DNA from 3 places in the Ruminococcus sp. 1001136sp1 genome. Region 3 is predicted to be linked to each of the others. Evidence: riboswitches for the same ligand, from Rfam matches in the RefSeq annotation. Region 3 holds a riboswitch; each other region holds the start of a gene.
What was found. Region 3 has a riboswitch for cobalamin ahead of ABHC48_RS13530 (ABC transporter substrate-binding protein). Riboswitches for the same ligand answer to the same signal wherever they lie in the genome.
Positions count from the first base shown of each region.

Region 1: linked by a shared signal. The riboswitch ahead of ABHC48_RS02170 (cysteine-rich small domain-containing protein) and the one ahead of ABHC48_RS13530 (ABC transporter substrate-binding protein) in region 3 are both predicted to bind cobalamin.
Region 2: linked by a shared signal. The riboswitch ahead of ABHC48_RS18110 (hypothetical protein) and the one ahead of ABHC48_RS13530 (ABC transporter substrate-binding protein) in region 3 are both predicted to bind cobalamin.

Region 1 is NZ_JBDPGY010000002.1:46,794-57,439, reverse strand. Features, by position in the region: gene ABHC48_RS02225 (phosphate propanoyltransferase) at 1-323, opposite strand, end outside; gene ABHC48_RS02220 (BMC domain-containing protein) at 452-730, opposite strand; gene ABHC48_RS02215 (BMC domain-containing protein) at 934-1,236, opposite strand; gene ABHC48_RS02210 (BMC domain-containing protein) at 1,258-1,533, opposite strand; gene ABHC48_RS02205 (BMC domain-containing protein) at 1,662-1,976, opposite strand; gene ABHC48_RS02200 (zinc-binding dehydrogenase) at 2,000-3,238, opposite strand; gene ABHC48_RS02195 (aldehyde dehydrogenase family protein) at 3,256-4,644, opposite strand; gene ABHC48_RS02190 (class II aldolase/adducin family protein) at 4,717-5,583, opposite strand; gene ABHC48_RS02185 (EutP/PduV family microcompartment system protein) at 5,839-6,312, opposite strand; gene ABHC48_RS02180 (BMC domain-containing protein) at 6,319-6,696, opposite strand; gene ABHC48_RS02175 (phosphatase) at 6,976-7,689, shown strand; gene ABHC48_RS02170 (cysteine-rich small domain-containing protein) at 7,813-8,121, opposite strand; cobalamin riboswitch at 8,582-8,770, opposite strand; gene ABHC48_RS02165 (GDSL-type esterase/lipase family protein) at 8,883-9,929, opposite strand; gene ABHC48_RS02160 (C40 family peptidase) at 10,099-10,646, opposite strand, start outside.
Region 2 is NZ_JBDPGY010000027.1:19,330-29,975, reverse strand. Features, by position in the region: gene ABHC48_RS18155 (RluA family pseudouridine synthase) at 1-262, shown strand, start outside; gene lepB (signal peptidase I) at 264-833, shown strand; gene ABHC48_RS18145 (Holliday junction resolvase RecU) at 836-1,375, shown strand; gene hisZ (ATP phosphoribosyltransferase regulatory subunit) at 1,657-2,793, shown strand; gene hisG (ATP phosphoribosyltransferase) at 2,790-3,425, shown strand; gene hisD (histidinol dehydrogenase) at 3,474-4,787, shown strand; gene hisB (imidazoleglycerol-phosphate dehydratase HisB) at 4,784-5,371, shown strand; gene hisI (phosphoribosyl-AMP cyclohydrolase) at 5,500-5,844, shown strand; gene ABHC48_RS18115 (VanW family protein) at 5,958-7,388, shown strand; cobalamin riboswitch at 7,464-7,665, shown strand; gene ABHC48_RS18110 (hypothetical protein) at 7,863-10,646, shown strand, end outside.
Region 3 is NZ_JBDPGY010000014.1:62,407-73,052, forward strand. Features, by position in the region: gene cobA (uroporphyrinogen-III C-methyltransferase) at 1-1,497, opposite strand, end outside; gene ABHC48_RS13500 (bifunctional precorrin-2 dehydrogenase/sirohydrochlorin ferrochelatase) at 1,490-1,975, opposite strand; gene hemA (glutamyl-tRNA reductase) at 1,965-3,194, opposite strand; gene ABHC48_RS13510 (CGGC domain-containing protein) at 3,362-3,718, opposite strand; gene ABHC48_RS13515 (sirohydrochlorin cobaltochelatase) at 3,715-4,503, opposite strand; gene ABHC48_RS13520 (ABC transporter ATP-binding protein) at 4,526-5,299, opposite strand; gene ABHC48_RS13525 (iron ABC transporter permease) at 5,296-6,381, opposite strand; gene ABHC48_RS13530 (ABC transporter substrate-binding protein) at 6,383-7,375, opposite strand; cobalamin riboswitch at 7,493-7,691, opposite strand; gene ABHC48_RS13535 (type I restriction endonuclease subunit R) at 7,797-10,646, opposite strand, start outside.

The DNA.
Region 1 (10,646 bases), on a different contig from region 3:
CCAAGCTTGATTGCGTCTGTAGCTGATACTTCAACCTGTGAAGCCTTGCGGACCGGTCCGAGAATACGTACATTCTCAATTGCACGGAGCTTCAGTCCAACGATAGTTACTGTCTCATTGGAGGCAAACTGTCCGCCCATCAGCTCTTTCTTCTTGGTGAGCTGATATCCTGGTCCAAATAAAGCTTCAACATGTTCCTGCGTCAGGTGGATATGTCTTGCGGAAACTCCGATGGGCACCATGAAGCCATTGCCTTTTTCTTCTTTTTTATTGAGAGCATCCAGTACCATTCTGGTAATCAGCTCAACATTATTGGTTTCCAAAAGTACACCTGCTTTCTTCCTGAAATTCGGTAATGTCTGCCATAGCAGACATTATAAAAGTAAGGAGCATCCATGAATTCGCTTATGCAAGCACAGCTCATTCATGGCTGCTATCTGGGACTTTTATATTATTTCAGAACTGGAAGGATTTTCTCAACATCTGTATGAGGTCTCGGAATTACGTGTGTAGCTACAAGCTCTCCAAGTCTGGATGCTGCTGCGCTTCCGCTCTCTACTGCAGATTTAACTGCTCCAACATCTCCACGAACCATAACAGTTACAAGACCGGATCCGATCTTCTCTGTTCCAACTAATGCAACGTTAGCTGCTTTGCACATCTGGTCAGCTGCCTCGATAGCTGCTGTAAGTCCTCTGGTTTCTACCATTCCTAATGCTTCCTGTGTCATGATTTTTTCCTCCTTATGAATTGCTGGTTTCTCAGCTTCTGTATGTTTGGTTTCTGTAATCTCTTTGTCAGCTGCAGTGGTCTTCGGCTCTTCGGCCTTTACTTCTGCTGCTTTTGCTCTGGTTGTTCTGGCCGTTCTTCTCGGAGCGGCTGCCTTTTTAGGGGCTGTTTTTTTCGCTGTCTCTTTCTTTTCTTCGTCAGCCATTATTCATCCCCCTTTTTCTTTCTCCATCGACTTGCGCTAAGCTCCACCATTTTGACGATTTCCTCATGGGGATTGGCAATTACTGCATAGCTTGCCGGTTTCTTGATGGCATTTGTTGCTGCCGCTTCCACAGCTTCTGTAACAGCTGCCACATCGCCTTGTACAATAATGGTCACCAGTCGTCCGCCCAGCTTACGCTCCCATGACGCCAGCTCAACGTCTGCCGTTTTACACATAATGTCCAGGGCATCCATGGCCGCTACAACACCTGTGATTTCAATAAAACCATATGATTTACTCATGAGCGAACTCCTTATAGTTCATTAGATGCTTGGAAGGATTTTCTCCACATCTGTATGAGGTCTTGGGATTACGTGTGTAGCTACAAGCTCTCCAAGTCTGGATGCTGCTGCGCTTCCACTCTCAACTGCTGCCTTAACAGCTCCGACATCACCGCGAACCATAACAGTTACAAGACCGGATCCGATTTTCTCTGTACCAACCAGTGTAACCTCTGCTGCTTTTGTCATTGCATCTGCTGCCTCAATTGCAGCTGTAAGTCCTCTGGTTTCTACCATTCCTAAAGCTTCCTGTGCCATGATGAATTCCTCCTGATATATCTCGACTTTTCAAGTACGCTCCAGCGTACTTGCTGTGAGGTACCTGCCATGCTCCGCATGACTTTGTTCGTTTTTATTATAGACTTAAATTCACTGGTTAGCAATCATTAATCCTTATCCAGTGCGCTGATTTTCAGCATTTTTTGTGTACCGGGTTCCGGATTTGGTATTACGTAGTGCTGTACCACACCGGTCATACTCTCTGCTACTCTGATTCCAGCTTCCACAGCCTCTGTTACATCAGAAACGCTTCCGCGGAACTTGATGCAGACAAGGAGCGGTACCGGCAGACTGTCCGCATTTGCAGGTTTATTTTTATCAAAAACCTCCAGATGGACATTTGCTGCCTTGCAGCCGGCGTCGGCCGCCACAAACGCTGTTGCCAGTCCGAACACCTCCAAGATTCCTACAGCTTCTGCCATCTTGATTCTCCTTTATCCGGCAATTATTTATTTACAACTGCGATCTTAAGACCGGTCATTGCAAGGTTCTTCTTTAATGCTTCATTGATCTCCTCAAGCGGATACTTGTCTGTGATCAGCTCAGACATTGGAAGTCCGATTGCATTTGCTCTCTTAAGGAAATCAAATGTTGTAACGTAATCTCTTAAGGTGTATACCCAGGAGCCTACGATTGTGATCTCTTTGGAGCAGATGTCAAAGTGCGGGTTGATTGTAGCATCTCCACCATTGATGAAGAAACCAAGCTCGCAAAGGCCACCGCCGTTACGGATGAATTTGTAGATGTTTGCATGAGCAACAGGTGATCCTGTACACTGGAATGCAAAGTCTGCAAGATGTCCGCCAAACTGATCTTTAACAGCTTCAGAAAGTGCTTCGATTCCTTTGTGCTCCATGAAGTTTACACTCATGGTAGCGCCCATTCTCTTAGCGAAATCAAGACGCTGCTGATTTCCATCTACAGCACAGATGTTCTCGATACCCATGGTACGAAGAACTGCAATACAGATCAGACCGATTGGTCCGCATCCCTGTACAACAACTCTGCTGTTGAAACGAAGGATACCAGTTGTTTTTGCTCTCTCAACTGCATGTACAAGAACTGCACATGGCTCGATCAGGATACGGGAGTCCAGATCAAGATCACTTACGTTGAAGAATGTGCTTCCAAACTCTCCACCTCTGATAAAGATGTAATCAGAGAACCATCCGTTAAGATGAATGTCATCATCTGGAAGAAGTCCGTATACGTCAGCTCCTCCAACGTTTTTCTTGTTTAAGTCGAACATTGTGATTTCAGGATCATCCTTGAAGATCATACAGGTAACGACTTTGTCACCGATCTTAACCGGTTTTCCAGCTGTATCAGTCTTAACATTTTTACCCATGGCAACGATCTCACCAGTTCCCTCATGTCCAAGTGCAACCGGGATCAGGTTGAATGGGTCTCTCTTGAATTCGTGAGCATCAGTACCGCAAACGCCGCAGCCTTCTACTTTAACAAGGATGTCGTCATCGCCAATTGCCGGAATCGGGTACTCTTTAATATCAAAATGCTCTTTTTCAGTAAGTACTGCAACGTGTGCAGTTTTCGGAATTGCGCCTGCCGGTGCTGCAGCTGGTGCTGCCGGTGCTGCTGATGCAGAAGCTGCCGGTGCTGTTCCAGCCATTCCAGCAAGAACCTGTTTTACGATTTCTTCGATATTTACGTTATTCATATCCATTTTTATGTTTCCTCCTGTCAGCGAATGCAAAGGCTGTCTGCCATTACGCAGCGTCTTCTCTTGGTGAATGTACTTGCACTTGTAAGTCCTTCACCAGTACGGCTTGCGATTGTGAATGTACAGTAACCTTCTCCGCCGAATCCAAGTGCTGCATAGGAAGGTGCATTCTTAACAAGGATTGCGGTGTCGATTGCTTTCGCATATTTGGTGATATTGTCAATGTTCTTGGAATGAATGTGTGCAGAGTGGCGGTTGCCATGCTCAAGCCATACAGCTTGCTCTACTGCATCATCAAAATCTTTTGCCCTTACAACGCCAAGGATCGGCATCATAAGCTCTGTAGCGATAAGTGGATGTTCCTTCGGTCCTTCAAATACGATGCAGCGGATATTTGCAGGAGCATTTACTCCGATCATGGAAAGTAATGTTCTTGCGTCACGTCCAACGCATTTACGGTTCAGCTTGCCGCCTGCAAGAACAACTGCTGTAAGTTTATCCTGTTCTTCTTTGGAAGCAAGGTAACAGTCATTCTCACTTACCAGATAATGCATAAGCTCATCTGTAATAGAAGCAACTGCTACGATTTCCTTCTCTGCGATACACGGAAGGTTGTTATCGAATGTACATCCGTTTACGATATCCTGAGCAGCTTTTCTTACATCTGCTGTCTCATCTACAACTGCCGGAGGATTTCCTGCGCCAGCGCCGATTCCACGTTTTCCAGAGGAAAGGACTGCTGTTACAACGCCAGGACCGCCTGTTGCTGCGATAAGCGGGATATCTTTATGTTTCATCATAATATTGCTTGTCTCTAATGTAGGTTTCTCTACTGTTACTGCGATATTGTCCGGGCCACCTGCTTCCAGGGATGCCTCATTCAGAAGATTGATCGCATAAATAGAGGTTTTGATTGCTGCCGGATGCGGATTAAATACAACTGTATTTCCACCTGCCAGCATACCCATTGTGTTGCACAGAATGGTTTCACTTGGGTTCGTACACGGAGTGATTGCTCCGATTACGCCAAACGGTCCCATCTCGATCAGAGTAAGTCCTCTGTCGCCTGACCATGCTGTAGTGCTGAGATCTTCTGTACCAGGGGTCTTATCTGCTACCAGATGATGTTTCAGGATCTTATCTCCTACATTTCCCATTCCGGTCTCATCAACACCCATACGTGCAAGGATTTCTGCATTTTCTTTTGTTTTTCTTCGAATGCAGGTAATAATTTTTTCTCTCTGGTCCAAGGACATTTTCCGAACGATCTTCTGGGAAGCTTTCGCAGCCTCAATGGCCTCGTTCATATCTGTGAAAATTCCATGTTTACCGGCCGGAGCGTCTGCAATCTGCATTTTCGCCATAACTTCCTGTACAATATCCTGTACCATGCTCTCGCTGATTGGCATGAGATTGTTCCTCCTTAACAATTGCCTGCAGCTGCCTGATTCTCTCACAGCTGCGGCCTTTATATTTTCTGATTATTTCAGTCCTAACTGAGCCATAACCTGTTTGGTAATCTTAGCTACTAACTCTGCATCTGCATTAGCTGTATCTGTTGCCGGAGCATCGCAGTTGCCGCCAACGAAATCATACTGATATCCTGGGAACTGTTTATAGTCTTCGTTGTGACATGCACCACCGCAGTTATGGCAGTTCATGCCATCTTTGTTCTGGCAAAGGCTTGCCGGATGTTTTCCAGGCATACCGAATTTACGACGGATCTCATAAAGTTTCTTAATGTTCTCTTTATCAAATTCCTTCGGGCCTCCAAGAAGTTTGCTCTGATACAGAAGCTGTGCATAGAATTCTACGGACTCCATCTTCATGTATGCAGCGTTCAGGTCTGTGCTCCAGGTAAGAGCTCCGTGGTTCTCAAGAAGAACTGCATCGAAATATGGAAGATATTTCTCAAGGTTATCCGGAATCTCCATTGTAGAAGGTGTACCATACTCAGCGATCGGAACACATCCAAGAGCGATAACTGCCTCTGGCATGATTGGCTGTGTAAGCGGAATACCAGCAATAGCAAAAGATGTTGCATAAATTGGATGAGCATGTACAACAGATCCTACATCAGGTCTCTTCTCATATACTCTCATATGCATCTTGATCTCAGATGATGGTTTGAATCCCGGGTTAGCCTGAAGAACATTTCCTTTTGCATCTACTTTACAGATGAACTCTGGAGTCATAAAGCCTTTGGATACACCAGTAGGTGTGCAAAGGAACTCATTGTCATTCAGTTTTACAGAGATGTTTCCATCATTTGCTGCAACCATGTTGCGGTTATAGATTCTTCTTCCGATGTCGCAAATCTGTTTTTTGATTTCGTATTCGTTTACCATGCTTTTTTCCTCCTTAAGCACATTCAGGTGCGGTGGATTATGTAAGTTATAGTACCGCACCGGGTAACTTATCATGGCTAGGCATAGCTAGCCTGTTACTTTTTAGGTTATGTTGTAAGTTTACACCATTCCACATTATAAGTCAAGGTTTTTCCGTTGTTTTATGTTGTTTTATGTGGATTTTTTTCTGGATTGCTATGTTGTTTTTCGTGGTTTTGCTGGTTTTACTGTTTTTCCACATTTGACAGGTATTTTCTAATTCACAGGATCAGAGGCATCTTTTTCCCATGGCATTACATCGCCATCTTCCCTAAGATATTCCAAAATCTCCGGAATGCCCTCCTGCTGCCTGGAGTCTACATAAAAGATTTTTTTACAGCCGGCAAGCTCCAGCCAGGACGTGGCAAGTTTTACATTTGCATCCGGATTGTGGATTTTGGTAACAATTCCAATTACTTCACGGTTGGCCATACAGGTAATGCAAGGTGGAAAAAGGCAATACGGTTCCGTGGCAGATACCAGCAGCCCTACCACATCTGATTCATATGTATACAACGCCAGGGCGTGTCCCAGACCTTTCGTCTGGGCATACTCTCCTGGCGTATCTACGATCACATCAAAATTATTTACATATTGTGTTTTATGATAATGTATTTTTTCACCACGCAGGGCCTGGGTCAAAGTAGTTTTTCCAGCCTCGCTGCGACCGATCAGAACAAGTTTCCTCATATTCTGTCAAGTCCTTGTAATGGGGCATAAAGTAAAGCCCAGTTTATTTCCCACATAGTCCAGAATTGCGCTAGTAGAAGCTTCTACTTCCGACACAGTACCTGTGATGATCAGGCTTCCGCTGAAACGATCAACAAATCCCAGTTCAATGCCAGATGATTTCATCGCAATATCTGCCATAATGATAGCAGTTTCTGCCGGACTTACAGTCATGATCCCAATGGCCGCTCTTGAGTAATCCAGAGATGGATCAAGACCCAGCTTGGTGTAAAGAATCTTATCCGGATTGGCAATGATATGTGCCAGGGAAATCTGCTTGCCTGGCACAAGCTCCTGTACAATTCTCTGTTTCATTTCCGGAGACATATTATCTGTGTATCCCATTTTCTCCTCCTGAATAAAGAGTTTTTATTTTCTGATTTGATTATACCTTTCTGATTTCCAAGTGTCAACAAAAAGCAACACTTCTCTGCATGCGATGTGTGGTTTTTCTTGTACTGTAATGTTGTTTTTATTTGTTTTCTCTGTTTTTTCTTATTTATGATTGACATGTTTTTTGCCCTCTGGCATACTAAAGTTAACTGTAAATGGCTTTTTAAAACACTTTTATAGTGAAATTACCAGCTGCATATATTCACGTAATCTTGATTAGGAGATGATTTTATGTATCTTTCTGATATACACACACATTCTATTGCCAGCGGACACGGCACGACCTGCACCATCAGTGACATGGCAAAGGCAGCTTCCCAAAAAGGGCTGAAGCTTCTTGGAATCACAGACCACGGACCAGCCACTCTGGCTGCCGGAACTTCTTCTTATTTCCGAAGCCTGATCTATTCGCCCAGGAAGCGTTTCGATGTGGAATTATTATATGGAATTGAACTGAACATTCTGGATACCGATGGAAAAACAGATCTGCCACAGGAGCTTCTTGATAAGCTGGACTACGCAATCGCCAGCATGCATTATCAGAATTTCCGGCCAAAGACCAGGGAAGAAAATACTGCTGCTTTTCTGAACGTAATGAAGAATCCGGTTATAAAGATCCTGGGACACATTGATAATCCCCAGTATGACATAGATTACGACGCAGTTGTAAAATCTGCCAGTGAAAACGGTGTTATCCTTGAAATCAACGAAGCTTCCCTGGCGCCTTACGGATATCGGGGCGATACCCATGCCAACTGCGCGCAGATCCTGTCCTGCTGCCGGAAGTATCTGGTTCCAATCGTGCTTTCCAGTGACAGTCATGGAACAGAGCATATTGGAGACTTCACTTATGCCGCTGATTTCGTTCATAATGCTATGTTTCCAGAGGGTCTGATTCTCAACAACCAGATTCCGAAATTAAAGATGCTGTTAAGCATACGATAAAAAGGATCCAGCTTGCAGAATTCCAATGGAATTTTGCATTACGCAAAAACTCTCCGAGAAATGTAAATACGTAAGCTTAACTTCGTATATATTCCGGAGAGTTTTTTATACTTATTTCTTTGATTACTCATTTTCATTTTTATGATCTGCTTCTCTTACTTTCTGCATCATCGCAGCAAGTTCCTGATATTTTCCTGTCACATAACCGTAGTTTTTCTTCTTATGAGGGAGCTGACAATTCGTACAATCTTTAAATCCCTTCTCATTATATTTGAAATTTCCGCCGCATTTGTCTCCAAGGGCATAAAGCGGGCAATAGCAGAACAGACAGTTAAAGTCCTCTGGATCAGCTCCTTTATGGCATGGAAAATACTCACATTTCTTATGACTGAAATAAGCGTATTCTTTATCTTCCCAATATTTTTTCTCCATATTTCTCTCCTTATCTCATACAGCTCAAAACAAAATATTCTTTATATTCTATTTCGTAATGCCCCAAAATCAAATGCAAAAAAAGAATCCCGCTTACAGGAATAGAATACGGCCAGAGCGTGTTTAAAAAAGGCTTTCTGTAAGATGTGCGTCACACCCTGCAGGAGATTACGGGAATAATTCTACAAACAGGCTCAGGAAAAGTGTAAAAAAAATACCGCATATGCGGCTTCTGAATCATCATTATTTAAGAGGGAGCGATGCTACTCCGGGGTAGAATATGATCCGTTCATATATACGCGGAGGGAACGGTTTCATCCGAAGTAGTATCGCCTGCCATTTAATCTGTATAATTCTTCTGAACAGGCGATCATTCCATAAAAAATGTCCACTCACAAAAGCGGACAACATCTCAGGGCTGCGGATTCCCCAAAACTGGTTGTTACACTTTCATCGGAAGTTTAACCTCGCCATACCAAGCAGGTTTCCTGGCTCCAGGATCATCACATCCTCTCTCCTTCTCATGCGCAAGCACAATGGACTATAAGATTCGCTCCTCTGTTACAGTGACCGGATCGCTCAGGTTTCTCACCTGATTCCCTCTTTCTGCCAGCTTATAGCTGTCAGCACTTAATATGTTCACTATGGAATTATACTGACACCATAGTACCACCGGTCACTGTCTTTGTCAACCCTTTGAAAAGATTTTTGTTATTTTTGAAAAGATTTTTGTTATTTTTTTATCAACCAGATGTTGCTAGTCACGGCGTGACCAGCAGCGTCATTTTTTCCTGAATCTTCTCCACCAGGATTTTCGCTGTTCTTTCATGAGATCTGTGCCCTGGGTGCTGCCTTGATCCAAATTCTCCTTCCAGTGTATCCGGAAGCTTCACAAATTCTACGCGTTCATCCCCTGTTTTTCTTTTATAATTCCCCACCGCTTTCTCAAGCGTTGGTAAAATCTCATCTCCAAGCATTCCATAACACCACAGAATATAGCTTTCCGGATTACATACGCGCAGTTTTCTCAAAAAGTCTTCCACAGCCTTTCCAATCCTGTCCATATTCTTCGTGCCGCTGCTGTCGTTTGTCCCCAGATTCACCACGATCACATCAGGCTGAAACTTCTGGAAATCCCATTTTTCCATAGCACCCAGTTGTTTGTTTCTTTCTCCATTTAAAAGACCGCACACCTGCTCATAATATAGCGGGATTGCCTGCTGCTCATTGCCTTCCCAGGAACAGAAAACGCCCCAGCCGCTCTGACTGATGCAATTGTACACCGCGCCCAGTTCTTTTGCTGCCATATATGCATAATTATCCACGGCATTGAAGCAAAAGGAATTCCATGTCATTTCTTCTCCTGCACCGCTGCCGCCCTCACCAGAGGTAATGCTGTCCCCTATTACCTCCAATCTGAGCTTTGGTGTTTCAAGAGGTAAAAACTCACCGTCAGTTTCAACCTCCAGAAGCTGAAGCAATGTTTTTTCATCTGTGGGAAACGCAGGAGTATCACGAAGAAGCTTTACATTTCTTACCTTATCCCTTTCCATATTACGGAAAAGGCAGATTTCCTGTTCTCCCTTATTTACCATAAGCCGTTGGGACAATACGCCGTCTACGATCACATCCACCCATGGCTCAAAAACATCATAATCGGAGCGGATTTTCACCCATATTTCTGTTGCTTTTACATTCAGTTCAATTCCGGAAGCGGTCCAAAATAGTGTTACCGGTTCCAGACTGCCATTCGATCTTCCTAATATTCTTAAATATGGAATTTCCTTCATCTGATAATGGCTAAGCATTTTTCTCCACCTCTCATCTGGCTATACGAAATATTTATATTACGATTTTCAGACAATACTTTTATTCTTACTATACTTCTTTTTCCTTTGCTTTTCCACATTATTTTCAGTAAAAAGCCCCTTCCGGATTTTCATCTCCGGAAAGGGCTCACAAATTCATTTATTCAGATTACACAAGACGTCTTACAGAAGTAATCGTTCTGTATGCAGCATTATCGCTGACCTTGATGCCATCTCTGGCATTGGATGCATGGACAATCTGTCCATTTCCCATATAAATTGCAACATGTCCGCCATAGCAGATCAGGTCGCCTGGCTGAGCATCCGCATAGGATACTTCATATCCGGCATTCTGCTGCTCATAAGATGTTCTTGGAAGACTTACGCCAAAGTTTGCATATACACTCTGCACAAAGCCAGAGCAGTCAGCACCACTGGTAAGGCTTGTTCCACCCCATACATATGGGTTTCCAACAAACTGTGTTGCATAGGATACAACAGAAGAGCCGGAACCTGAAGAACTGCTGGCTGATGAACTGTCAGAAGAACTATCTGAGGAACTGTCGGAGCTGCTTGCCTCGGAATTGTAATCAACTGTATTGTCAGTATCAATTACATTACCATACTCATCGTATTCATAATCAGAAGATCCATCAGAAGAACCACTTACAACATTTCCATCTTCATCATACTGAACATCTTCTGAGGAATCATCTC
Region 2 (10,646 bases), on a different contig from region 3:
CGGACGCACACATCAGATCAGGGCACACCTTGCAGGAACTGGTCATCCCCTTATTGGAGATTACAAGTACGGCAGGCGTACCTTAAACGATGAATACTGCAGAAAGTATGGTCTGAAATCGCAACTGCTTCACGCATACAGGTTGGAAATTCCGGAAATTGAAGGGCGTCTTTCCTATCTGTCTGGCAAAGAGTTCACGGCTCCTTTGCCTTATCTGTTTCAAAAAATCCTGAAAGAGGAACACGTAGAGGAGAATAAATAATATGAAAATCTGGCATGAAGTATGGGACTATATAAAAATGATCATCATTGTAGTTGCTATAGTCCTGGTTATCAACAATGTAGTACTGATCAACGCAAAAATCCCTTCTCCATCCATGGAGAAGACTATTATGACCGGCGACCGTATCTTTGGATTCCGTCTTGCATATGGTATCAATCTGGATCTGTTTGGACATGAGATTTCCAAAAAAGTCAAGGATCCCGAGCGCTTTGACATTGTAATTTTCAAGTATCCGGATGATGAAAGCCAGCTTTTCATCAAACGTGTGATCGGACTTCCGGGAGAGACTGTTGAGATCAAAGACGGAAAGGTATACATCGACGGTTCTGAGACTGCTCTTGATGATTCCTTTATTCCAGAGAAAATGCAAGGAAGCTTCGGTCCATATACCGTTCCGGACAATTGCTATTTTATGCTGGGTGATAACCGAAATGATTCTAAGGATTCCCGCTTCTGGAAGAACACATTCGTCCGCTTTGACCAGATTGTAGGGAAAGCAGTTGTAAGATATTATCCATCCATCAAGCTTCTTGGCTACGAGGAACCGTAAGAATGGCGACATGGAACAGCAGAGGGCTCCGGGGTTCTACCCTGGAGGACCTTGTAAACCGAACAAACGATCAGTACAGGGAGAAGGGACTTGCTCTGATACAGAAGATTCCCACTCCCATCACTCCGGTACGCATGGACAAAGAGAACCGTCACATTACTCTGGCATACTTTGACCAGCGAAGTACTGTTGACTATATAGGTGCAGTACAGGGAATTCCTGTCTGCTTTGATGCAAAGGAATGCAGCGCCCAGACGTTTCCTCTGGCAAATATTCATCCTCACCAGGTGAAATTTATGGAGGACTTTGAAAAACAGAATGGCGTGGCATTTTTTCTTATATTTTTCAGTCAGCTGAATCTATTTTATTATCTGCCTTTTCAGGAACTTTTGGTATACTGGAGACGGATGGAAGAGGGCGGACGGAAAAGCTTCCGCAGGGAGGAATTGGATGAGAAGTATTACCTGCCGAAAAAAAGCGGATTTCTGGTTCCTTATTTAGAGGGATTAAAATTGGATCTGAAAACACGCGTGTTGCCATAACACACGCAACGTTACTGTTCACTCCGTTTACAGTAACACGCTTCGCGATGCACAGAAATCATGCTTTGCATGATTTCGCGCCGCAACTCTCGGGTTTTCTGTGAACTTTGTTCACAAAAAACATCTCGCGGAATGTTACCAGTGAACAGTAACCACGCAACACTTCGTCTTGACAATCTTGGAATATTCCACTATAATCAACATTGATTTTGCATTATCGTAGTAGCGTGATAAAGCGTTATGTAATTAACAAGCAAGAAACAACATGGAGGAAACATGATATGCAGAGAATTTTTCATACGCCGGAGGGTGTACGGGATATTTACAGTCAGGAATGCAGCCGAAAGCAAAAACTTCAGGAAAAGCTTCACCGTGTATTCCATCAGTATGGCTTTGAAGATATAGAAACTCCCACATTTGAATATTTTGAAGTGTTTAGTAAAGAAGTGGGAACCATTCCCTCCAGGGAGCTTTATAAATTTTTTGACAGAGAAGGCAATACCCTTGTTCTTCGACCTGACTTTACACCGTCTGTTTCCAGAGCCTGTGCCACCTATTTTAACCCTGAAAAAGAAGTAGTAAGTCTGTGTTATACAGGCAACACTTTTATCAATAATTCCAGCTTTCGCGGAAGATTGAAAGAGACAACCCAGATGGGCGTTGAACGTATGGGCGATGATTCACCGGAAGCAGATGCAGAGATTCTGGCTATGACAGTAGAGTGTCTGCTTGCGACAGGACTTACCGAATTTCAGGTAAGCGTTGGGCAGGTTGACTATTATAAAGCGATTTTTGCCCAGACAGGCTTGAGCCAGGAAGAGGAAGAAGAGCTTCGGGAGCTGATTTCCCAGAAAAATTACTTCGGTGTGGAAGAGCTTGTAAAGAATAAGAACATGGATAAATCCCTTGCAAGAGTTCTTTCCCAGCTTCCTCAGATGTTCGGATCGACAGAAGTTCTGGAAAAAGCAAAATCCCTTACGGACAATCCACAGGCATTAAAGGCGGTTGCGCGTTTGGAAGAAATCTATGAGCTTCTGAAGGTTTACGGCTATGAGAAATATGTAACTTTTGATTTTGCAATGTTAAGCAAATATCATTACTATACCGGAATCATTTTTCAGGCTTATACCTATGGTACAGGAGAAGCGCTGATCAAGGGCGGACGTTACAACCAGCTGATGAAACATTTCGGCAAGCCTGCTGCATCCATCGGGTTTGCCATTGTAGTAGATAACCTTCTGATGGCTCTTTCCAGACAGAAAATCGAAATGGAGGAAGAGGAGGGCGTTACGGTTATCACTTACCGCAAAGAAAACCGTATCCAGGCAATCCAGAAGGCCAAAGAGCTTCGCGCCCAGGGCAGAAATGTAGCCCTTCGCCCAGAGAAAGTAACTAAGGTTTGTGAGGTGGAATTATGAGATATCTGACTTTTGCCCTTACCAAGGGAAGACTTGCAGACAAAACCCTTGCCATGCTTGAGAAAATCGGGATCACCTGCGAAGAGATGAAAGATAAGGATTCCCGTAAACTGATTTTTGTAAATGAAGAATTAAAGCTTCGTTTTTTCCTTGCCAAAGGACCAGATGTACCTACATATGTAGAATATGGCGCAGCTGACATCGGAATTGTCGGAAAGGATACAATCCTGGAAGAAGGCCGTAAGCTTTACGAGGTAATGGATCTTGGATTTGGAGCCTGCCGCATGTGTGTTTGCGGACCTGAAAGTGCCAAACCCCTTCTGAATTCAAACCAGCTGATTCGTGTGGCAACCAAATATCCAAACATTGCCAAAGATTATTTCTATAATAAGAAACATCAGACTGTGGAAATCATTAAGCTGAATGGTTCTATTGAGCTTGCCCCTATTGTAGGTCTTTCTGAAGTGATCGTGGATATCGTTGAGACCGGAAGCACACTTCGTGAAAATGGACTGAAGGTGTTAGAAGAAGTTTGCCCTCTTTCAGCAAGAATGGTTGTGAATCAGGTAAGCATGAAAATGGAAAATGAAAGAATCAGTAAGCTGATTGAAGATTTACGAAAGGTAATCTGAAATTACTGTTTTTTCTGGAATAAAATAAAATTGGAAGGATCGATCACAATGCGTACAGTAAGATTAACAAAAGAATCTACCAAAGATATCCTGGAAAATCTTTTAAAACGGAGCCCTAATAATTACGGCAAGTTCGAAGCTGCAGTAGCAGATATTCTTGCAAATGTAAAAGAAAAAGGGGATGAAGCTCTTTTTTCTTACACAAAAGAATTTGATAAAGTAGAGGTTACTCCGGAAACCATACGTGTAACCGAAGAGGAAATCGAAGAAGCCTATAAAGCAGTTGATGCTTCCTTACTGGAAGTTATCCGCAAGGCACTTGTAAACATCCGCAGCTACCATGAGAAACAGCGTCAGAACAGCTGGTTTACCAGTACCGAAAAAGGCACCATGCTTGGTCAGAAAGTAACACCATTAAATCGTGTAGGTGTTTATGTTCCAGGCGGAAAAGCAGTTTATCCTTCTTCTGTATTAATGAATATTGTGCCGGCAAAAGTGGCAGGAGTACCTCACATCGTTATGACCACACCTCCTGGAAAAGACGGTAAAGTAAATCCCTCCACTCTGGTTGCTGCCAAAGAAGCAGGCGCTGATGAGATCTACAAAGTTGGTGGTGCACAGGCAGTCGGAGCACTTGCTTATGGTACTGCAAGCATCCCAAAGGTAGACAAGATCGTAGGACCTGGCAACATTTTTGTAGCCCTTGCAAAAAAAGCTGTTTATGGACATGTGAGCATTGATTCCATTGCTGGTCCAAGTGAGATCCTTGTCCTTGCAGATGAAACTGCAAATGCACACTATGTAGCTGCAGACCTTCTTTCCCAGGCAGAACACGATGAGATGGCTTCTGCAATCCTTATTACTACCAGTACAGAACTGGCACAGAATGTAGAGAAAGAGATTGAAGGTTATCTGAAGGTTCTTTCCAGAAAAGAGATCATTGAGAAATCTCTGGAAAATTTTGGATATATCCTTGTTGCAGAAGATATGGATGAAGCGATTGAAGCAGCGAATGAGATTGCATCTGAACACATGGAAATTGTCACCAAAAACGCCTTTGAGGTAATGATGAAGGTGCGAAATGCAGGCGCTATTTTCATTGGAGAGTACAGTTCTGAGCCTCTTGGTGATTACTTTGCCGGACCAAACCACGTTCTTCCTACCAACGGAACAGCCAAGTTCTTCTCTGCACTTTCCGTCGACGATTTTATTAAGAAATCCAGTATTGTATATTATTCCAGGTCTGCATTACAGGAAATCCACAAGGACATCATCCAGTTTGCATCCTCAGAGCAGCTAACTGCACACGCCAACTCCATTGCAGTCCGCTTTGAAGAGGAAGATAAAAAGGAGCAGTCATGACAAGAGAAGCTACTGTTGAACGAAATACAAAGGAAACTAAAATTGCCATAAAGCTGAATCTGGACGGAACCGGAAAAAGCAGTCTGGATACAGGTGTGGGATTTTTCGATCACATGTTAGATGGCTTTACCCGCCACGGACTTTTTGATCTGGATATAAAGGTAAAGGGTGATCTTCAGGTTGACGATCATCATACCATTGAAGATACGGGAATTGTTCTTGGCACAGCTATTAAAGAAGCGGTTGGAGACAAGAAAGGAATCAGGCGTTACGGAAGCTGCATCCTTCCAATGGATGAGTGTCTTGTGCTTTGCGCCATTGATCTCGGGGGACGCCCGTATCTTTCCTTCGAAGGTACGTTTACCAGTGAAAAAATTGGAGATATGTCCACAGAAATGATGAAGGAATTCTTTTACGCCATTTCTTATACGGCAGCCATGAATCTTCACATTAAGGTTCTAACACCGGGAAATAATCACCATATGGCAGAAGCCATGTTCAAAAGCTTTGCAAAGGCGCTGGATATGGCGGTAGCTTATGATCCTCGTATTACAGATGTGCTTTCTACGAAGGGAAGTCTTTAAAGGCAGAACAAACAGAATTACAATTAAGACGATATGATATATGCCACTTGTTTTCATTTTTTTCGAATTGAGCATGAAAGCAGGTGGCATAATTGCAGAAGAATTTTTCATAAAGGAGTATTAAAAATATGGAACAGAACCAATTAAAGTCCAAAATGTCCTGGTCAGATTTCAAATTAAACAGTGACGGCATGGTTCCGGTTATTGTGCAGGATTACAAAACAGACGAAGTTCTTATGCTTGCGTACATGAACGAGAAAGCATACCTTACCACTCTGAAGCTGGGAAAAATGACTTACTGGAGCCGCAGCCGCAACGAGCTCTGGACCAAAGGACTAACCTCCGGTCATGTTCAGTATGTGAAATCATTGACTATAGACTGTGATAATGATACAATTCTGGCAAAAGTAGAGCAGGTAGGGGCTGCATGCCATACCGGAAACCGGACATGCTTTTTTACCCCATTGCTCTAAAGCCTGTTTGAAAAATCATTCCTGCAATCTGCACGCCCCACTTTGCGATATATTTTGCAGAAAGCCTTTTTCAAACACGCTCTAAAAAAGACTGCAAAAGGTAAAATTATTACATGAAAAAACAAGTGAAAAACGGTGTGATCAAAGTTCTGATCCTGGTTCTGATTCTGGCAGGTGCGTATGGGCTGTGGTGTCATTTTCTTACAGATAATGTAATCTGGAAGAAGCTTAAAATAAACGGCATAGCCATTCAGGGAATGACCAAAGAGGAAGCCATTGACGCAATTTCAAAAGATTTTCAGGAAAAATATGAGAACACACAGATGACCATTACCCTGAATGGAAAGAACTTTAAGGTATCCATCTATCCTGTTCTCGGTCTTGATGTAAAATCAATTGTAGAAAGTGCCTATGCTCTTGGACATGGTGCCTGGTTTACTCATGGAACTGACCGCATCGAACTGATGAACAGCAAGACAAAGGAAGAAGTCACCCTTATGCCAGAAGCCCGAAACAAAGACGAACTGGACAAGCTTCTGGAGGATGCTGGAATTTCAAAGGGATCCACCACTATACAGACTTCCTGTGAACTTACAGATACAGAGCTGGTTATCACTAAGGGAAAAACCGGAATCGGTCCGGATATGGATGCATTGAAAGAAGCGATTCTAAAAGCAATTTCCATAGAAGATTATGAAGCTGTTATCGAATGTCCTACTATGAAGACACCGCCAGAGGAACTGGATCTGGAAGCCTATTATGAAAAAGTACATACAGATGCCACAGATGCTTCTCTGGGGGAAAATAATGAAATTATTCCAGCAGTTACCGGAATTTCATTTGATGTGAAGTCAGCTGCAAAGAAGCTGGAAAAAGCAAAAGAAGGGGCAAAGATTACCATCCCCCTTGAAATAACCCTACCCGAAGTTTCTACAGAAGAGATAGAAGCCCTTCCTTATCTGAATCTTCTTGGTACTTATACTACATATGGCGGCGGTACCGAAAACCGTGTTGCCAATTTGAAGCTTGCCGTGGAAGCCTGTGATGGAGTGGAACTTCAGCCAGGACAGATTTTTTCCTACAACGATACTTTAGGTCCACGTACTGAGGAACGAGGGTACAGGGAAGCAACTGTAATTGTAGGAGGCGAACATGCCCAGGATATCGGAGGCGGAATCTGCCAGATTTCCACTACGTTGTTTATGGCATGCCTGCAGTCTGATCTGACCATTGTTGAGCGTCATAATCACGCTGCCCGAATTGATTATGTTGAGGATGGTCTGGACGCAGCAGTGGTGTGGGGAGGTCAGGATTTCCGTTTTCAGAATAATACTGCTTATCCAATTAAAATTGAAGCCTCTTACGATGAAAAAGAGGAAGCCGTAACGGTATCCATTTACGGAACCCAAACTGACAATAATACGGTAGAGATTACTACAGAGCATTCCGATCCAAACACCTGTAAAACCTACCGCAGTGTTTACGATGAGAATGGAACACTTCTCCGCACAGATGAAGTCGGGTACAGTAAATACAAGCAATAACCCTATAAATCTATTGATTTCGACATAACGGTCTGCTATAATGAGGTGAATTGAATAAATCCGTTTTCAGTGCCAGACATATCTGTCTGCTACAGCGTGCAGATTGTGAGAATATTTTTTCAACACGCTCTAAGAGGGAATCAGGTGAAAGTCCTGAACGATCCGGTCACTGTAACCAGGGAGTAGAATCCAGTGAAACCATTGGTATATTGCTGAGAAGGATGGATTCTGTGTTGATCTGTAAGTCAGGAAACCTGCTGAATTCGTTTAATGAAAGCTTCCGAAGAAAGTACTTCATTCTCATTAATATATTTGATAATACAATATATTGAATTTTTAGTGCCTGTTTTCTCAGAGGAAGCAGGCATTTTTTTGAAATAATCCTGTCAGGATTGCCCATTGTACAAACAGGCTCCAGAAGCAATTGGGATTTATTCAAATTATAAAATAATAGGAAGAATCGAGGAAAAAGAAATGAAAAGAAATTCAAAACGCTTTCTTGCACTGTTCCTTTCCGTCGCGATGACGGTCACTCCTGCTGTACTTACACAGGCAGAAAATGAGGATGCAAACGTACAGGTTTCTGTTACACCAACTCCAGAAACAGAGGCGGAGAAGACTGCTGTTGCTGCTGAGACTCCTGTGCAGGAGAACGCAACAGCTGAGGAAGAAAACACTGACACTACAGTAACTCCGGCAGCAGTGGATGCCTCTGCTGTGAAAGAGACACCTGCTGCTACAGAAACACCTGCCTCTGAGACCACTCCTGAGGTTACTGCATCACCTGCTGAAGAAAGCAAAAATGAGGAAGCAGAAGCTCCACAGCCTACAGCTGCACCAGAAACAACAGAAGAGGGCAAAACCGAAGAGACAGATAAACCAGAAACAAAGCCAGAGGATCTGAACCCAGATGGTTCCAACATGACCATTGACAAGGAAGATAACAGTGCATATAAAATGCTTAAAATCAAAAGCTCTTCTGCTGAATTAAATGGTGATAAAATTAAGATAACCCTCAATACTGACGGAAAGAACTATGAGAAGCTTTATCTTGGTTCTAAAGAAGATCCTGACGAAGCAAAAAATGCAGCAGCAATCGTTGGTACAGAAAATGAAGATGGTTATACTTTCATTTTTGAGGTTCCTGCCAGTGAACAGGTCCAGACTTTCAGCATCGTACCATTTTCTGTAAAAAATCAGAAATGGTACATAAATATGGCTTTGAAACTGAACGTTCCAGGAATGAAAGCCCCGGAACCAACAGCTACTCCAGAGCCAACTGCAGCCCCTGAGCCAACTGCCACTCCACTGCCAACTGCAGCTCCAACCCAGGCACCAGCCCAGAATGAGATTACAGATGCCGGAATCAAGCTTGTAAAAGAAAACGGTGATGAATTTGCAATGTTCGTAATCACCGGTTCCACTGTAAAGGTTTCGGAGGATAAATATATTGTCACACTTTCTACCGCAAAACAGAATTATGACATGATCTATCTTGGCAGTGCCAGTGACTCTGATAAAGAAGCAAATTCCATCAAAGGAGTAGAGAACAGTGCAGGAGGCTATACCTACACCTTTGAAGTTACTGCAAGCAAGGAAGCTCAGACAATCGCAGTCGTTCCTCATTCCAAGAAGAGCCAGAACTGGTACGCAAAGGGTATATTGACGATTACCGTACCGGCGGTTCCAGGATATGGAGAGGCTGCTCCAACACCGGAACCAACTGTTTCCCCAGAGCCTACCGAAGCACCGGTTGAGACTCCTGCACCAACTGAAACTCCAGTGCCAAGCACAACTCCGGAAGCAACCACCACCCCAGAGCCAACAGCAACCCCTGCTCCAGGCAGCTGTGCAAGCGGAATTTATAATATTACAGTAAACTCCAGTTCATCTATGTTCCGTGTAATTGACTGTGTCCTTACTTCCAAAAACGGAAAAATGACAGCTGTTCTTACTTTAAGCGGAACTGGTTACGACTATCTATGTCTGGGAACAAAAGAAGAAGCTACCGCAGCAGATTCCTCCACCTGGGTTCCATATGTGGCAGACGCAAATGGCAAATATACATATGAGATTCCTGTTGAAGCCCTGGACAATGGAATTGCAGTTGCTGCTTTTTCCCACAAAAACCAGATCTGGTATGACAGGATCCTGACTTTCCAGTCCAGCACTTTAAATAAGATAGGTGACGTACAGGATGATCCGCAGCCAGATACTGCTCCTGACACAACAATCACAGCAACTCCTGCACCCACTGCAAAACCAAATAAAAAACCGACAGCAACTCCTACACCAACAGCAACTCCAAAGCCAGACAAGAAACCGGAAGAGGAATCCAAATACGAATCTGACTTAAGCGGCGGAACAGCATCTGTAAACAGTTCTACTACATTAGCAGATGGAACCTATACTCCTGACAGTTTCTCCTGGTCTGGTGGTTCTGGAAAGGTCAGCATTTCCTGTAACAAAGTTACGGTAACAAATGGTCAGGCATATGCGACTATTGTATTCAGCAGTGAATATTACGGTTATGTAAAAGCCAATGGAAATAAATACTACGGTGCATGCGGCGGCGGAACTTCTACTTTCACAATTCCGGTAGCACTGAACCAGAATAATACGATCATTGGTATGACAACCAGAATGTCCCAGGCTCATGAAATCACTTACACCATTTATATCGCTTTAAAGGGTGCAAACGATCCGAAGAAAACAGACAAGGATAACCCGGCAGATGACAACAGCATGCTTTCCACAGGAAACAAGAAGCTGGATGATTCTGCACCAGAGATCACAGGTCTTGAGTATAAAGACGAAACTACTCTTGAGCATGCAAAATACTTTAAGCTTTATCACTACGCAAAGGGTATTACCCTTCTTGAAGTAGATATGACAACAGATACTGCAAGAAAACCGGAAACTGTTGATTCCGGAAAAGAAAATGCAAAAACAGAAGCTGCTGATTCCCAGGAACTTACAGGTACAGAAAAGCTCTACATGGGCAATGTTGTAAAATACCTGATCGTACCTGAGGGTGCTGTTATCCCTGCAGGACTTGATAAAGATGTAATCGTAATCAACCAGCCGGTAGAATCTGCTTATGTGGCTTCCACAGATGCTCTTAACATTTTGGATAAGCTTGATCTTACAGACAAAGTTACTGCTCTTGGAATGGAAAAAGAGGACTGTACGGTAGACAGCCTTACAGCTGCTCTGGAAGATGGTTCCGTAACTTTTGCAGGAAAAGATGAAGATACA
Region 3 (10,646 bases):
ATCCGGATCCATTCCAGCTTTCATAAGGCCACTGCAGATATCCTCCATGGCAGTGATTCCCATGAGAAAAACAAGAGTTCCTTTCGTATGTACCAGCGCCTCAAAATCAATGTCGTACTCCATTCCCTTGCGCTTATGTCCGGTGATAACATGAACAGACGAACAGAAATCCCGATGTGTCACAGGAATTCCGTTATATGCAGGTACGGAAATCGGGGAAGTCACACCAGGAACTACTTCATAAGGAATGCCCTCCTTTGTGAGAAGCTCCAGTTCCTCTCCTCCTCGTCCAAAAAGGAAAGGATCGCCGCCTTTCAGACGTACTACCCGGTTGCCCTTTTTTGCCTCATCAGCAAGAACCTGGTTAATCTTCTCCTGGGGCATAGTATGGTGGCCGGCACGTTTTCCCACATTGATCAGTTTTGCAGAAGCAGGAATTCTGGTCAGGATTCCCTGTCCTACCAGGCTGTCATAAACAACCACATCTGCCTGTTCCAGAACCTGGGCACCTTTCATTGTAAAAAGCCCCACATCTCCAGGACCAGCTCCCACCAGCCAGACTTTTCCCGGTTCTTTTTTGTTGTCTTCCTGCAAGCCAGACTCTTTGTATTCCACTTTGCAGCGCTCCTGCAGTTCTTTTGCAAGAGAAGTTCCCAGTTTTTCTGCATTTGAAGGATTTCCTGTTTTATATCCTTTCAGATAATGTCCAGTCTTTTCTTCATAGTAAAGACCGGTAAGTTTCAACTGACCATCTTTGATTTCTCCATAGGCAGCTACCGGAGAGGTACATCCGCCATTTAAATATTTTACAAAGGCTCTCTCTGCTGTTGCAGCCTGATGGGCCTGCAGATCATCATACCCTTTCAGAAACTCATAATCCAGACCATCAATTCCCTGAACTGCAAGAATTCCCTGTCCCGCTGCCGGAATCATTTCTTCTGTATCAAAATACCTGCTGATCCTGTTTTCAAGCCCCAGACGTTTCAAACCGGCGGCTGCAAGAACTAACGCAGAATATTCTCCACTATCCAGCTTTTCCAGTCTGGTCTGAAGATTTCCACGAATACTTTTCACCTGCATATCCGGGTAAATTTCTTTCAGCTGCAGCTTTCTGCGAAGGCTGGAACAACCGATAGGCTTCAAAGGATCCAGAACATCACAGCCTTTTGGGAGAACCAGCACATCTCTTACGTCTTCCCTTTTTGAAAAAGCAAGTATGGGGAGCTTCTCCGGGACTTCCATAGGCATATCCTTCAGGCTATGAACAGAAAGCTGACTTCTGCCCTCTAAAAGCGCCCGATCCAGTTCCTTTACAAAAAGGCCTTTTCCTCCAATCTTATCCAGAGTACGGTCCAGTATTTTGTCTCCTGTAGTCTTCATGGTCAGGATTTCCACATCCATTTGCGGATGCCTGCATACAATATAATCCTTCACCATCTGGCTTTGCAGTACGGCAAGCTTGCTTTCCCTGCTTCCGATCACAACTTTTTTATTCATAACTATCCTCATCTTTTTCCAGTTCTTCCAGAAGTGCCTGCATTTTTTCTCTTACTGCCTTAGCCTTTTTGTGATTGACACCGCTGGCCGTGATTCCCACTACAATATCATCCTTCAGACAAATTCCGGGAAAGTAAAAATCGCACAAATTCTTATCACTTGCAACATTTACATAAATTCCCTCTTCTTTACAGGTACGGTAAATTTCCTCATTTAGCTCACTGTTATTCGTAACAGCCAGCACCATATAAGCCATAGAGAAATCCGATTTTTTCACAGGACGGGGCTGGATCTGAATTTTTCCCAGCTTGCCCAGTTCCCAGAGATCTGCTGTCATCTTCGGCGCAATTACTGTAATATTCCTGGTAAATAATAATAATGCTTTCACTCTTCTTGTGGCAATGGTTCCCCCACCCACTACCACAATGTTCTTATCCGATAGATCCACATACAGTGGGAAATAGCGCTTATTTTTCATATGTTTTCTCCAGTCCTGCTACACATTCCAGAAATGCTTTCTCATTCACACTGTCTCTCAATGCAAACAGCATTTTATTTATAACCTTCCCCATTGCAGTATCCACTGCATTTATCAACTTCTCTTTTTCCTGCTCATCCATCTGTGTGTTTTTCAATGGCTTCATGATCCGCAGGTTAAAGTCATTCACTGCATTCTCTTTGATTTCCTGAATTCTTGGTATCAGTTCCTTACCATCTAACCATTTAAAAAATTCATCCATCTGATCTCTCACGATCAGTCCTGCCGCCTCAAGATTTTCCTGAAGCTCAGCCGGAGTTTCTTCCATGCGGAAGCTATCCATATCAAACAAGGTTATCCCTTCGAATTTTCCAACCTCCGGTTCAATATCCCTTGGAACTGCCAGATCAATGAGAACAATACTTTTTTCCAGTTCCAGATTTTCAAACAGTTCCTCACGCAAAGTAAAATTCGGACTTGCCGTAGCACTGACTACAAGATCACACTTAGGCAGATAGTCCATTCTTTCGCCATAATTAATTCGTTTACATCCAAATGGAATATTCACCATTCCGCTGCGATACTGACGCACGGTTACAGTCACATCTGCACCGGCTTCCATAAGAGCCTGGGCTGCAACCTTTCCCATTTCTCCATTTCCGATCACCATGCAGACCTTATCCTGTACGCAATAGCCCTGTCTGTCAAGCATTTCTATCGCCTGATGGATCACAGACGGATTCCCATGAGAAAATGGTACCTCAGTTTTAATCTTTTTTCCTGCTGTTACAGCCATTCGGAAAAGCACTTCAAGGGCTCCATCTGTTGTAAAATGCTCTCTGGCAATTCCCAATGCATCTTTTACCTGAGTAAGAATCTGATCTTCTCCAAGTATCTGGGATTTCAGACCTGATGCAAGGTAAAACAGATGTTCCACAGCAGCATGGCCTTCACGCTTTGTAAAATATATCTCGTACTGATCATCATTAATATTTTTCAGTTTACAAAGCTCTTTATATAAAGAAAGCTCTGCCTCATCATCCACACTTGCCCATACCTCCAGGCGATTGCATGTAGAAAGAATAATACAGCCGTCTATTCCCCGCTGTTCCTTTAATTTTTCCATAGCCTCCCCTGCATTTTTTCTGGTAAATGCAAACAAGGCTCGTATATCTACGGGAGCCATACTATGGTCTATTCCAATCATAGAAATACTCATCTTATGTAATTCTCCTTAAATATCATTTTCTGCCACCGCTCATTTTACTAATTCCTGCGTATATTGTCAATAAAGCCAGGCAAAACACAGCAATAAAAAAGCTTCCAGACAGACTATTTTCCACAATCTGCCTGGAAGTTTCCCCTATACGATTTCTCTATCCTGTTTCAGGATTCTCTGTGAGTTCCTCTTACCACCTGGATTCCCCTGGATTCTATCATCTCACAGATTTTGGCAATTCGTGGGCACTCTTTTTTCTCCCTGTCCAGACGACAGGCTCCCACATGCATTACCTTAATTTCTTCGCTGACCAGCCTGTCTATTTTTTCCAGAATTCCCTCATCTACATCCGGTTCTTTGGGATTTACACTTTTGCATCCATTACAGGTCATCATTGCTCCCAGAAATGTGTCCGGAGAATATCCATCAAAAAAGTCACTGCGATTCTGAAAGGCCTTCAGGCATCCCACTCTGGCACATACATTATTGGAGTGAAGGCAGGTCAGTGTCCCAATTTTAATCATACCGCTTCCCTCGCATGTTCCACAAAGAGTTTTCGAATACTTTCATATTCCCCCAGTCCTTTCAGAACGGTCTGCACTTCATAGCCAGCTTTGCTGATGATATTTTTCCAGGAGTCTTCTTCCTCTCCTGCCATGTCATTTTTCGCATGGTCACCGGCAACGATCATAAACGGTGCAATTACCACTTTTTTTGCCCTGCATTTTCCAAGCTGTTTCATGACCTGGTCAATTTCAGGATAACCTTCCACAGTTCCTACGATCACATTTTCATATCCCATATCCTCGAACCTGTAATCCAGTGCGGCATAAACGGCATTTGCGTAGTGCTCGGTTCCATGCCCCATAAGCACAAGTGCCGTCTCCTTATCTTTAATTACAGAAAACTCATCTGCAACCGCTTTCACCACGTATTCATTGTCTTCTTCTGTTGTAAGCAGAGGAGCTCCGAATTTCACAGACTGAAAATGATCTGCATACGCCAGAACATCCTTTTTCATAAGATCATTTTCCACACCGTTCATTACATGAGTAGGCTGAATGATCACCTCTGTAATTCCATCCTTTTTCATACGCTCCATTGCTTCTGCCACATTGTCATAGTGAATATGATCTCTCTTTGCAATTCTGGCAAGGATCATCTTGCTTGTCCATGCGCGATAAACTTTACAATCTGTAAAAGCAGCTCCAATTTCTTTTTCAATTGCATCAATGGTCACTGCTCTGGTATCCTCGTGACTGGTGCCAAAGCTGACTACAAGGATCCCTTTTTTTGCTGTATCGCTCATTCAGATTTCCTCCACTTTTCCTTTATTTTTTCACATGCAAAGGATGGTATGTAACATTCAGCATGCCGTATTCATCCTTTTTTACAGTTGCATCTACTTCATACAACATATGTATAAAATCTTCTGTAATGACTTCTTCCGGAGTTCCGCAAGCCACCAGACGACCGTTCTTCATGGCATAGATCCGGTCGCAGTATGCTGCTGCAATATTCAGATCATGCAAAGCACCGATCACAGTGACCCCAAGACTTTTTACAATATCCAGAAGCTGGAGCTGGTATTTGATGTCAAGATGGTTGGTAGGCTCATCCAGGATCAGACAGTCAGTTTTCTGTGCCAGAGCTCTTGCCAGAATGATTCGCTGCTGCTCACCGCCAGACAAACTTGAAAAAACACGGTGCCGATAGGGAAGCATTCCCACTTTTTCCAGACATTCTTCCACGATCTTATAATCCTCGGCATTATCCCGTTCCATGGTTTTCTTATGAGGAGCCCTTCCCATCATTACAATTTCCTGTACGGAAAATTCAAAATTATAGTAGTTGTGCTGGGACACCACTGCCAGTGCTTTTGCAGAATCCTTTACCTTATATTCGTTCAGCGGTTTTCCATCCAGGATGATCACACCGGTATCTGGCTTCAGTACACGGTAAATACATTTCAGCAATGTACTTTTTCCACTTCCATTTGGTCCTATGATTCCTACAAATTCCTTTTCCTTTATGGCTGCGTCAATTCCCTTAAGAATCTCATTTCCGCCAAGCTCTACATGGATATCAGAAGCTGTCAGTTTCATGATTTCTCACCTCCGAATCCATAAGATCTGCGTACCAGCAGATAAATAAAGCAAGGTGCTCCGATCATGGATACCAGGATTCCGATTGGGACTTCACTCTTGGGAATAATGATCCTGGAAGCAACATCTGCCCAGATCAGGAAAATGGAACCGCTAAGTGCTGACAGTGGAAGCATTTTCTTGTGATCGGTTCCAAAGAACATTCGTACCACATGAGGAATAATGAGTCCTACAAATCCAATGATACCTGCGGAATATACCACAAAACCGATCAACAGTGCTGTCACTACAAGATACACCTGACGATATCTGTGCAGGTCAGTTCCTAATGTGATGGATACCTCATCTCCAAGCAGCATCATATTGAGAATACGGCTCTGGGTGCAGAAAAACAGGGTTGCTATAAAAACGCAGGGAATAATCACAGCCAGATTTTCCCATTTCGCACCTGCCAGACTTCCCATCAGCCAGAAAGTAACTGTCTGGATTCCATCTCTGTCGCCCGCAATATAGACAACAAAGTTTGAAAATGCACTGCACACACTTCCAAGTGCTGTACCTGCAAGCAGAAGTCGGACTGAATTTGCCCGGCCTCCTATATTTGCAGTGATCTGTACCAGTACAGAAATAAGGAAGGCTCCGATAAATGCGCAGATTCCAATAGAGTTGGAGCCAAATACGGCTCCAACTCCAAGAAAGATTGCCACTGTTGCACCAAGAGATGCACCAGAGGAAATACCAAGAATATACGGATCTGCGATCGGATTTTTCACAATGGCCTGCATTACCACACCTGCAACTGCCAGACCCATGCCAACGGCTGTTGCAAGAAGAATACGGGGAAGGCGGATAAACCATACAATATCGGACATGGCTCCTACACCATAAACCTCCGGATCCCCGATTCCAAATACTTTATACAAAATTACACTATACACATCTTTCACAGAAAGATCTACAGAACCAATGGTAACTGCAGTCAGAATGGATATCACCAGAAGCACAGTCAGTAATATCACCGCCAGCACATAGATCGGCTTTCCATGAAAAATTCCATTTTTAAAATCCGGTTTTCTTTTCATTTTATTCGTACAGATCCGGATATAATGCTTTTGCAAATGTCATAATTCCATCATAGGTTCTGACACCGCTGCAGTATACTTCATTCAGGTTTACAGAGAATACTTTGTTGTTCTTAACTGCTGAAAGGCTTGCATATGCAGGGTTATCTGTAATATCAGCGATAGCCTCATCAGCTGTCATAAATCCATCATAGTTGATCATGAATAATACGTCCGGATCAGCTGCAATCAGATCCTCTGCACCAACGTTTTCAGAGTTCTCTGCACCAAGCTTCAGCTCCGCACCAAGTGTCTCCGGAATATTTCCGCCAAGTGTCTCTGTTCCATATACACGGAAGGAATCTCCCTCATCCTCAAGAACTGCTACAGATAACGGGTCTGTTCCTTCTACATGCTCTTTTACTTTATCAATCTCACCCTTCATCTGATCAACGATTTCTTCTGCCTTGTCTTCGCAATCAAAGATCTTGCCAAGGTTCAGGATATCCTCATATTCGTCTTCAATTGTACGTGGGAACTCAGAAGCCGGTCCCTTTGCAGCACTGTTCAGGGACATGTATGTATTTACATCTCTCTCCTGCCAGAAGCTTACATCAGAAAGCCAGTCATCACTGAAAGAAGAATACCATGCCGCAATAAAATCAGGCTCCATTGCAACAACTTCCTCTTTGGATGGCTTGGTATCCATATACTGAATCTTGTCAAATTCATCTTTTAAATCCTCACGCACATCACCGTCCAGACCGCAAGCAGCTACGATCTTATCACCGAGACCAAGTGCCAGAAGCTCTTCGATATTGGAGTTTGCATATGCAAATACTTTCTCCGGAGCTTTCTCAAAAGTCATTTCAACCGGTTCGTTCTCATAATTGTAGGTTGTGATTGTTACGGGATAATGGCTGTCTCCATCCTCCGCAAATACAGTTGTTCCCATTCCCAGGCTGAGAATTCCTGCCAGACATAACATTCCTGCTGCTGTTTTCATGTTTTTCATGCTTTTTCTCCTTATTTTTTCTTTTGTTTTTTTGTTTTTAAAAGAAAAAAGTCCGCTTCCATGAAAAAGCGGGCATCACAAAAAAACATGATACGAAAGACAGCACTTTACACGGAAGTTTCTTTCTATGAACCAAGCAGGTTTCCTGGCTTACAGCTTAAATCCCCATTCCCTTCTCACATAAAAATGCAATGGATATGAATGTGGCATAACTGAATACAGTGACCGGATCGTTCAGGATTCTCACCTGATTCCCTCTTCTGAAAGCAGTACAAATTTTATATATTTTTTCAGCACTTGGCACATTTATTCTTTTAAGCAGAATTATTATAACTTACCCCTTAAATAAAGTAAAGATATTTCTTTAACAATGTTTTTGATTTTGAATATAATATAGGCATCCCCTTCCTTACTTATATATCTATTTCCCATACGGTGCCGTGTCTTCAGCAACCATACCCAATTCCGTTTTCGGAGAATAGGTATACACCTTGCTATTCTCAGCGTAATTCTCCATATCATTATTATCTGTCCATAGCTCACACTGTGTCATCACGGTCTGCACTGCATCATCCATTCCTTCCGGCGGATAGCGATGCTTTTTGAGCAACCGCTTAATCATCATACGCATTTTCGCTCTGGCAGAATCCCGTTTCTGCCAATCTATTGTTCTGTTCTTACGCAGTGTATCTGCCAGTTCCTTTGTAATGGCAATCAGTTCTTCGTTTTCATAGAAATCCTTAATGGCCTCCGGCTTTGTCAGCGCATCATAAAATGCCAGTTCATCAGCAGTCAGTCCAAGCTTGTCTCCCTCTTTATGAGCTGTCGCAATCTGTTTTGCCAGATTCAGCAATTCTTCAATAACCTGTTCATTGGTCAACATTCCATTCAGATACGCATTCATAGCACGCTGTATAATTTCACTGAATTTCTGCGATTTTACCACATTTGTATGACGGTAAATCTGCACCTGTTCCGCAATCAGCCTTTTTAACAGCTCTACAGCAAGGTTTTTCTCCTTCATTTTAGAGATTTCCTCAAGGAACTTTGGATCAAAGAGCGAAAATTCCTGATTTATATCTGAGAAAAGGTTAATGACGCCTTCGCTCTGAACACTGGCTTTCAGAAGCTCGTTAATGCGAGCATTCATTTCTGGCAGAGAAATTTTCTTCCCCTCTCCCTGATTCATCAATCTTGTAACAAGCACACGAACAGATTCAAAGAATGCCGCTTCCACACGCAGCTCTTTTTCTGCCAGAGAGGAACACAGCGACAATGCTTGCCTGAGCAGCAATGCCTCTTTCAGGAAATTCTCTCGTTCCTGTTCTTTATTCACAGCGACAATAAAGTTGACCGCACCGCTGATTGCCTTGGAACGCTCCAAATCCGTACCTGTCATAAACTTGGAATAATCATAACCGTGGAACAAATCCCGACAGATAGACAGTTTCTCAAGGAACTTCGGATATGCAACCTTGGCAACATCGGTATCACCGTAATTCTTCCTATCGCGAGTAGTGTAGTCATTCATTGCCTGCTTCAATGCAGAAGCAATGCCAACATAATCGACAATCAGACCGCCTTCCTTATCTCCAAATACACGGTTTACTCTGGCAATAGCCTGCATCAGATTATACCCCTGCATCGGCTTGTACACATACATGGTTGCAAGAGATGGCACATCAAATCCTGTAAGCCACATATCCACGACAATGGCAATCTTCAGCGGACTATCATTATCCTTAAACTCCTTTGCCAGCTCATCCTTATGGTGTTTATTGCCGATGATTTTATTCCATTCTTCTGGATCTTTGTTACTACCTGTCATAACAACAGCAACCTTATCCGTCCATCCGGGACGAAGTTGCAAGATACGCTCATATATCTTCATGGCAATAGGGCGTGAGTATGCTACGATCATTGCCTTACCTGTGAGCAGATTCGCACGATAATTTTCATAATGATTCAAAATATCGTCCACAAGGGAGTTGATAGTTTTCTCATTGCCAAGAATGGCTTCCATCTTCCCCAGTTCTTTTTTGCTCCTTTCGATAACCTCTGAATCAGCATTTTTTGCCATAATGTCATATTCTTGGTCAATGAGCTTCAAAGTCTGCTCATCCAGTTTCAGCTTGATAACACGGCTTTCATAATATACCGGACGGGTAGCACCATCCTCAACCGCCTGTGTCATGTCATAAATATCTATGTAGTCACCGAACACTTCACGAGTGTTGCGGTCTTTCATAGAAATCGGCGTTCCGGTAAATCCGATAAAAGTTGCATTCGGCAGAGCATTGCGGATAATACGAGCAGAACCGATTTTGATTTCACCTGTCTTGACATCGACCTTTTCTTTCAAACCGTACTGCCCACGATGAGCTTCATCCGCCATAACCACAATATTTCTGCGCTCAGAAAGGCAATCAAAGGATTCCTCAAATTTCTGCATCGTGGTAAAAATAATGCCGTTTGCTTTTCTACCGTCCAGTAATTCTTTCAAATGCACCCGGCTTTCGGCATGAACTGGGTCTTGACGCAGAAAATCCTTGCACTTGGCAAATTGCCTGTAAAGCTGGTCATCCAGGTCGTTGCGATCTGTGATAACTACGATGGTCGGGCTATCCAAAGCATCTTGCAGACAATGGGCATAAAACACCATCGACAGCGATTTGCCGCTGCCTTGTGTATGCCAGAATACACCACCCTTGCCGTCTGTCTCCGTTGCGTGTTTCGTGGAAAGTACTGCCTTATTGACAGCAAAATACTGGTGATAACCTGCTAATATCTTGAACTGTTTGGTTCCTTCATTGGAGAAACAGATAAAGTTCTTGATAATATCCAGTAAACGTTCTTTTTCAAAAATACCCTCAAAAAATGTATCGAACTGAGCATACTGTGTATTTTCATAGCCGCCGTCCTTCGTTTTCCATTCCATGAAGCGATCTTCGCCAGAAGTAATTGTACCAGCTTTCGATGTCATAAGGTCACTCATAACACAGATACAGTTATAAATAAACATGGAAGGAATCTCATGCATATAGTTGCGAATCTGTGTGTATGCTTCGGATGCATCCGTTTCCTCACGAGAGGGAGATTTCAGTTCCACCAGGACTACCGGCATACCATTCAAAAATAGCAGTACGTCAGGGCGTTTGGTGCTGTTCTCAATAAATGTCCACTGGTTCGCCACAATAAAGGAGTTGTTGTCCGGATTCTTGTAATCAACAAGATATACCAAGCCGGAGCGTTCCTCACCCTTGACAAAATA